DNA from 2 places in the Streptomyces sp. NPDC058045 genome. Region 2 is predicted to be linked to the other one. Evidence: predicted binding sites of a transcription regulator. Region 2 holds the regulator's gene; the other holds the start of a gene.
What was found. The regulator HspR, encoded in region 2, represses chaperone genes until heat shock. The targets are predictions, from matches to a motif close to TTGAGNNNNNNNNNCTCAA.
Positions count from the first base shown of each region.

Region 1 (4,160 bases), on a different contig from region 2:
GGTGTGTGTCTGCTCCATGCCCCGCCCCTGCTTGTGCTTTCCGGAACCCGTGGGGTGATCCCATGCGTGCGGTTGACGCCTCAAGGACCGGGCGCCGACAGGCAGCGTACGGGGCCGAGTGGCTTCGGGGCTATCCAGGGCGTACCGCGAGGTGCACCACGTCCGGGACGCCCCGGGCAACGGGGATCTCTTCGGTACGCACCCCTTGGAAACCGGCATTCCGCAGCCTTGCCTCGAATTCGGGCGAGGGCGCGGCCGACCAGACGGCGAGGACACCGCCCGGCGTCAGCGAGGCACGGCAGGCCGCGAGACCCGCGGGCGAGTAGAGGTTCCCGTTCTGCTCGGTGACGGTCCAGTCGGGCCCGTTGTCGATGTCCAGACAGAGGGCGTCGTAGCGGGGGCCGGAGCCGAGGTGGGCGAGGAGGTCGGTGTGCAGGATCGCGGTCCGCGGGTCGGCGAGGGCGGCGGCGGAGACCGCGGAGAGCGGGCCTTCACGGTGCCAGTCGATGATGGCCGGTTCCCGTTCCGCCACGGCGATCCGGCCCCAGCGTGGATCGGCGGCGGCATGGGCGAGCGAGAAACCGACGCCGAGACCGCCGATCAGTACCGAGGGCGCGGGCCGGCCGTCGAGGGCGTCACGGGCGGCGTCGACCAGCAGCCGCTCGGAGCGCCCGTCCGAAGTGTCCATCAGGAAGCACCCGTTGGCGATGATCTGAAGCAGCTCCCCATGCCGCCGCAACACCACCTCCCCATACGGCCCCTCCCGCCGCTCCACCACCACAGGCTCCCCACCCGGCCCCGGCCGACCGGCGCGGGTGCGGTGGACGGAGGACAGGGCGTGGCGGTCGCGGTGGGGCATGAACCCATCTTGGCCGGGGCGCGGTCCGCGGGGCCAATCCTTTGCCGGACGCCGTGGCCGGGCTGCCTGTGGGAGCGGCCAACTGGCTTGTTCGGGTGGGTGGTTGGGGGCTGGGCGTGCTCAGGCCCGTGGGGCCTTTTCCCCGTGGACGGTGGTGTATTCGGTGGCCAGCCAGGGGGCCAGGTCGTCGATGAGGAGGGTGAGGACCGCGGGGTCGGTGGAGGGGGTGCGGGCGGTGGTGGCGGCGAGGTGCATCTGGTCGGCGCGCTCGGGGTAGTAGCGGCCGAAGATCGCGGCGGACTGCGCGAGGTCGCTGGTCCAGCCGCCCCAGCGGGGCATGACCAGGGTGAATCCGGTACGGACGATACGGCGGGCGGCGCCCCGGCTGAGGGTTCTGCGGGCGGCGTCCGTGGTGGCCTCGGCGGCGCGGGTGCGCCAGCGCGGGAGGAGGAGGGCCAGATCGCCGTTGGTCTCTCGGGCCAGCAGGGTGGTGGGGCGGTACCGGGGCAGCCGGGCGGCGAGGTCGTCGCCGAGCAGTGGGGTGCAGAGGCAGGCGAGGAAGAAGCCGGCGTCGTGCCGTTCGAGGTCGCTGAGCAGGGTGCGGGTGCTGCTCAGCAGGATTCCGACGCCGTCGATCTGGGGGAAGGCCCGGTCGAGCGCGGTCTCGATCGCCGCGGCGTCGGCGCGGTCGGCGTCGGTGGGTTCGTGGTGGAGGGCGAGCTGGAGGTCGAGGTCGGAGACTCCGGGGACGGCGGTGCCGCGGGGAATGCTGCCGTAGAGGTACGCGCTGTGCAGTCGGGTGCCGTCGAAGCGCGCGGTGATGTGTGCCCGGGCCGCGTCGACCACGGGGGCGAACGCCTCCGGTACCCGGTCCAGCGCACCTTCGCGGGTGATCGTTCCGTCGCGGTCCAGCCCCTTCTCGTCCATGGGGCCACTGTGCCCGGTCCGAGTTCCCCGAGGTGTCGATGTCGAACGAATTTCGGCCCGGGTGGACGGAAGCCCCTCGTCAGAGGGGTGATCGCTGACGGCGAACGCCGTCTGGGGAACATTCCTCGGCTCAGCAGCATTGAGTCGGCATAGCTCAACTTGACTGCCTAAGGGGAGATCATGGCCGCCGATCACACATCGACCGACAACACTCCACTCACCCTGCCCGTGCTGCCGCTGGACGAAGAGGTCGTACTGCCCGGGATGGTGGTCCCGCTCGATCTCGGTGACACCGATGTGCGGGCCGCCGTGGAGGCCGCGCAGGCCGCTGCCCGGACCACGCCAGGCAAGCCGCAGGTGCTGCTGGTGCCGCGGATCGACGGCGCCTACGCCGGTACCGGTGTGCTCGGCACCGTGGAGCAGGTGGGGCGGCTCGCCGACGGTGACCCGGGGGCGCTGATCCGGGGTCGTGGCCGGGTGCGGATCGGGGCCGGTACGACCGGGCCCGGGGCAGCGCTCTGGGTGGAGGGCGAGCGTCTTGACGACCGCGCGCCCGGGCAACTGCCCGGTGCCGTCGCCGAGTTGATGAAGGAGTACAAGGCGCTCGCCACCGCCTGGCTGCGTAAGCGCGGGGCCTGGCAGGTGGTGGACCGGGTCCAGCAGATCGACGAGGCGGGCCAGCTCGCGGACAACTCCGGCTACTCCCCGTTCCTCACCACCGTGCAGAAGCTGGCCCTGCTGGAGACCGCGGACCCGGTGGACCGGCTCCGCCTCGCCACCGAGCAGTTGCGCGAGCACCTGGCCGAGCAGGATGTGGCCGAGTCCATCGCCAAGGACGTCCAGGAGGGCGTCGACAAGCAGCAGCGCGAGTTCCTGCTGCGGCGCCAACTCGACGCGGTGCGCAAGGAGTTGCGCGAGCTGAACGGGGAGCAGGACGGCGAGGACGAGCCGGACGACTACCGGGCCAGGGTCGAGGCCGCCGAGCTGCCCGAGCAGGTCCGCGAGGCCGCGCTCAAGGAGGTCGACAAGCTGGAGCGGGCCAGCGACCAGTCCCCGGAGGGTTCCTGGATCCGCACCTGGCTGGACACCGTCCTCGAACTGCCGTGGAACGAGCGCACCGAGGACCGCTACGACCTCCCCGGCGCCCAGGCCGTACTGGACCGGGAGCACGCCGGACTCCAGGACGTGAAGGAGCGGATCACCGAGTACCTGGCGGTGCGCAAGCGGCGCAGCGACCGGGGGCTCGGGGTGGTCGGCGGGCGGCGCGGGGGAGCGGTGCTGGCGCTGGTCGGCCCTCCCGGCGTGGGCAAGACCTCGCTGGGTGAGAGCGTGGCGCACGCCATGGGCCGCAAGTTCGTCCGGGTCGCGCTGGGCGGCGTCCGCGACGAGGCGGAGATCCGCGGCCACCGCCGTACGTATGTGGGGGCGCTGCCCGGGCGGATCGTGCGGGCGATCAAGGAGGCCGGGTCGATGAACCCGGTGGTCCTGCTGGACGAGATCGACAAGGTCGGCTCGGACTTCCGCGGCGACCCGGCGGCCGCCCTGCTCGAAGTCCTCGACCCGGCGCAGAACCACACCTTCCGGGACCACTACCTGGAGGTCGAACTCGACCTGAGCGATGTGGTGTTCCTCGCCACGGCCAACGTCCTGGAGGCCATCCCGGAGGCGCTGCTGGACCGGATGGAGCTGGTCCGGCTCGACGGGTACACCGAGGACGAGAAGATCGTCATCGGCCGGGACCACCTGCTGCCGCGGCAGTTGGAGCGGGCCGGGCTCGGAGCGGACGAAGTGGCCCTGGACGAGGGCGCGTTGCGCAAGCTGGCCGGGGAGTACACCCGGGAGGCCGGGGTGCGCAATCTGGAACGGGCCGTGGCCAGACTGCTGCGCAAGGTGGCCGCCCAGCATGAACTCGGCGAGCGGGAACTGCCGTTCACCGTCACCGCGGACGATCTGCGGGGCCTGATCGGGCGCCCCCACCATGTACCGGAGTCCGCCCAGGACCCGGCGGAGCGGCGTACCGCGGTGCCGGGGGTGGCGACCGGGCTCGCGGTCACCGGCGCGGGCGGCGACGTGCTGTACGTGGAGGCCTCACTGGCCGACCCGGAGACCGGCGGCGCCGGGCTCACCCTGACCGGTCAACTCGGCGATGTGATGAAGGAGTCGGCGCAGATCGCGCTCTCCTTCCTGCGCTCGCACGGCGCGGAACTGGAGCTGCCGGTGGGCGACCTCAAGGACCGCGGGGTGCACATCCACTTCCCCGCGGGCGCGGTGCCCAAGGACGGGCCGAGCGCCGGGGTCACCATGACGACCGCGCTGGCCTCGCTGCTCAGCGGGCGGCTGGTGCGTACGGATGTGGCGATGACCGGGGAGGTGT
Region 1 covers NZ_JBHVRR010000019.1:101,722-105,881, reverse strand. Annotated here, with positions in the region: gene ACFVST_RS14670 (response regulator transcription factor) at 1-18, opposite strand, end outside; gene ACFVST_RS14665 (spermidine synthase) at 131-859, opposite strand; gene ACFVST_RS14660 (nucleotidyltransferase) at 980-1,786, opposite strand; gene lon (endopeptidase La) at 1,967-4,160, shown strand, end outside.
Region 1: lon (endopeptidase La) is a predicted target of HspR. The motif match lies at 1,926-1,944, and genes of this name have one in related genera.

Region 2 (4,160 bases):
TCGCCGCCGTCTCGCAGAAGCTGGGCCAGGCCATGTACGCCGACGCCCAGGGTGCGCAGGCCGCGGGCGGCGCCGAGGGTGCCGCGCAGGGCAAGGCCGCGGACGACTCCGCTGACGACGTCGTCGACGCCGAGATCGTCGACGAGGACCGCAAGGACGGTGCCGCGTGACAGAGGAGACGTCGGGCTTCGACGAGAACGAGCCCGCTGATGTCTCCTCCGGCGCCACCCCCGACGACGCCGAGCCGACGGCCGCCGAGTCCTCCAAGGAGGGCGCGGCGGCCCCGGCCGGGGACTCAGCGACGGCCGGCCTGACGGCCCAGCTGGACCAGGTGCGTACCGCGCTCGGTGAGCGCACCGCGGACCTCCAGCGGCTCCAGGCCGAGTACCAGAACTACCGCCGCCGGGTGGAACGCGACCGTGTCTCCGTCAAGGAGATCGCGGTGGCCAACCTCCTGAGCGAGTTGCTGCCGGTGCTCGACGACATCGGCCGCGCCCGTGAACACGGCGAGCTGGTGGGCGGGTTCAAGTCGGTGGCCGAATCCGTGGAGACGGTCACCGGGAAGATGGGGCTGCAGCGGTTCGGCGAGGAGGGCGAGCCCTTCGACCCGACCATCCACGAGGCCCTGATGCACAGTTACGCACCGGACGTCACCGAGACCACGTGCGTGGCGATCCTGCAGCCGGGGTACCGCTTCGGCGAGCGCACCATCCGCCCCGCGCGGGTGGCCGTCGCCGAACCGCAGCCGGGGGCGCAGACCGCGGGCGGCGACAAGGCGGAGACCGCAGAGGGCGACGTGGAAGCGGCGTCCGCGGACACCGCCGAGAAGGACAACGGTGGCCCGGACGAGGGCTGACGCGACCGGTGTGCCGGCCGGGGGACCGGCCGGCACATCGGACGCATCCGCATCCGGGACGGCCGCACACGCACAGACGGCACGGAAGGAGGGGCGTCGGGGATGAGCACCAAGGACTACATCGAGAAGGACTACTACAAGGTTCTCGGCGTCCCCAAGGACGCCACCGAAGCCGAGATCAAGAAGGCGTACCGCAAGCTCGCCCGCGAGAACCACCCCGACGCCAACAAGGGCAACACCCGCGCCGAGGACCGCTTCAAGGAGATCTCCGAGGCGAACGACATCCTCGGCGACCCCAAGAAGCGCAAGGAGTACGACGAGGCGCGCTCGCTGTTCGGGAACGGCGGCTACCGGCCGGGTCCCGGCGCGGGTGGCGGCGGCTCCTTCAACTTCGACCTGGGCGACCTCTTCGGAGGCACCCCCCAGGGCGGCACCGCGGGCGGCACCGGCGCCGGCGGATTCGGCGGCGGACTCGGGGACGTCTTCGGAGGACTCTTCAACCGCGGCGGCACCGCGGGCACCACCCGCACCCAGCCGCGCCGCGGCCAGGACATCGAGTCCGAGGTCACCCTCAGCTTCACCGAGGCGGTGGACGGGGCGACGGTCCCGCTGCGGATGTCGTCCCAGGCGCCCTGCAAGGCGTGCTCCGGCACCGGCGACAAGAACGGCACCCCCAGGGTCTGCCCCACCTGCGTCGGCACCGGCCAGGTCTCCCGCGGCGGCGGTGGCGGCTTCTCGCTGACCGACCCGTGTGTGGACTGCAAGGGCCGCGGCCTCATCGCGGAGGACCCGTGCGACGTCTGCAAGGGCTCCGGCCGCGCCAAGTCGTCCCGCACCATGCAGGTCCGCATCCCCGCCGGCGTCTCCGACAACCAGCGGATCCGGCTGCGCGGCAAGGGCACCCCCGGTGAGCGCGGCGGCCCGGCGGGCGATCTGTATGTGGTGGTGCACGTCGACCCGCACCCCGTCTTCGGGCGCCGGGGCGACAACCTCACCGTCACCGTGCCCGTCACCATCACGGAGGCGGCGCTGGGCGGCGAGGTCAAGGTGCCCACCCTCGGCGGCCCGCCGGTCACCCTGAAGCTGCCGCCCGGCACGCCCAACGGCCGCACCATGCGCGCCCGCGGCAAGGGCGCGGTACGCAAGGACGGCTCTCGCGGGGATCTGCTGGTCACCGTCGAGGTGGCGGTCCCGCTGGATGTGCAGGGCGCGGCGCGGGACGCACTGGAGGCGTACCGCGAGGCGACCTCGGCCGAGGATCCGCGGGCGGAGCTGTTCAAGGCAGCGAAGGGAGCGTGACGCAATGGACGGCCGTCGCAGGGAGAGCTCGTTCGGGCGGGGCTACTCGCTGACCGATGACACCCCGGTCTATGTCATCTCGGTGGCCGCCCAGCTCAGCGGTCTGCACCCGCAGACCCTGCGTCAGTACGACCGGCTGGGTCTGGTCTCGCCGGACCGTACCGCCGGCCGCGGCCGGCGGTACTCGGCCCGGGACATCGCGCTGCTGCGCCAGGTGCAGGCCCTGTCCCAGGACGAGGGCATCAACCTGGCCGGCATCAAGCGCATCATCGAGCTGGAGAACCAGGTCAGCGCCCTTCAGTCGCGGGTCGCGGAGCTTCAGTCCGCGGTGGACGGCGCGGCCGCCGCGATGCGGCAGCGCGAGGCCGCCGTGCACGCCTCCTACCGCCGGGACCTGGTGCCGTACCAGGAGGTCCAGCAGACCGGTGCGCTGGTCGTCTGGCGGCCCAAGCGCCCCGCGGACTGAGGGAGTTGACGCCTGACGCGGTTCGGGCGCGGCGCGTTCAGGCCCGGCGGGGGAGTGCCTTCTCGAACCAGTGGTGTGCGTAGGGCTCGTCGTTGAAGGCGGGGACCTCGGTGTAGCCGCTGCTGCGGTAGAGGCGGGTGGCGGCCTCCAGCGCCTTGTTGGTGTCGAGCCGGACGAGTCCGCTGCCGTGCTCGGCGGCGCGCAGTTCCAGTTCGGTGAGGAGGCGGCGGGCCAGGCCGAGACCTCGGGTACCGGGCGCGACCCACAGCCGTTTGATCTCGGCGGGCGCATCGGCCGGCAGCTTGAGCCCGCCGCAGCCCACCGGCTCCCCGTGCAGCCTGGCGACGAGGAACTGGCCGCGCGGCGGCCGGAGTTCACCCGGATCGGGCAGCTTGCTCCGCGCCGGATCGAAGCCGCTGTCGAAGACCTGCTGCAACTCGGCCGCGTAGGCGCGCAGGCAGTACGCGGCGTCCGGATGGTCCGGGTCGAGTGCTTCCAGGGTGACCACGGAGGCGGTGAGCAGCCGCTCGACCTCGGCCATGGCCTCGGTCAGCCGGTCCCGCTGCCGGGTGTCGAGCGGGTCCAGCAGGGAGGCTGCGAGGGTGTCGCTGCGCTCGTCGAGCAGGGCCCGTTCCGCCCGTCCGGCCTCGGTGAGCCGCACGGTGCGCACCCGCCGGTCCCGCGGATGCGGCTGGACGGTGATCAGGCCGTCCCGCTCAAGTGCCCTGAGCAGCCTGCTCAGATAGCCGGAGTCCAGCGCGAGCCGGTCCCGGATACCCCGGACGTCGTGGGCGTCCCCGTCGCCGATCTGCCAGAGGACCCGGGCCTGGCCGTAGGGGCGCGCGCCGCCCAGATAGCGGTCCTGGAGGACGCCCACCCGCTCGGCGACCGTCCGGTTGAACCTCCGTACCTGCGCCACCTGCGCGAACCGTTCCCCAGCCATTCTCTGACTCTAGTCAGGTATCGCCGGAGGGGGCAAACGCCGAGTTGTTCCGATGGGCGGCGGGGTGGCTCAGCGGTCCTCCTGGAGGATTCCCGAGCGGCCGATGAGATAGCCGAGCTGGGCCCGGTTGCCGCTGCCGAGGGTGGCCGCCAGCTTGGCGATGTGCACCCGCACGGTACGGACGTTCATCCCGAGGCGGAGGGCGATCCGTTCGTCGGTGAGGCCCTCCACCAGGAGCTGGGCGATGGCGAGTTGGCGGGAGGTGACGCCCTCGGCGGACTGCCGCGGCGCGGGCCCGGGCACCGGCCACATCGGCTCCGCCAGCCGCCAGAACCGCTCGAACATCACCGCCAGGTACCGCAGCAGCCCGGGGTGCCTGATCTCCAGGGCGTCGGTGTCGCCGGTGCCCAGCGGGATGTAGGCGCAGGCCCGGTCGACCATGATCATCCGGTCGGTGACCTCGTCCAGGGTCCGTACCTGGACGTCGCCCCGGAGCTGCTCGTAGTGGGCGAGGACGGGTGGGGAGTGGCGGGCGGTGTGCTGGTAGAGGGTGCGCATCCGGGCGCCGCGGGAGAGGGGTCCCTGCTCCCGCGGGA
Region 2 covers NZ_JBHVRR010000021.1:42,261-46,420, forward strand. Annotated here, with positions in the region: gene dnaK (molecular chaperone DnaK) at 1-170, shown strand, start outside; gene grpE (nucleotide exchange factor GrpE) at 167-856, shown strand; gene dnaJ (molecular chaperone DnaJ) at 959-2,155, shown strand; gene ACFVST_RS15385 (heat shock protein transcriptional repressor HspR) at 2,160-2,621, shown strand; gene ACFVST_RS15390 (GNAT family N-acetyltransferase) at 2,659-3,564, opposite strand; gene ACFVST_RS15395 (LuxR C-terminal-related transcriptional regulator) at 3,634-4,160, opposite strand, start outside.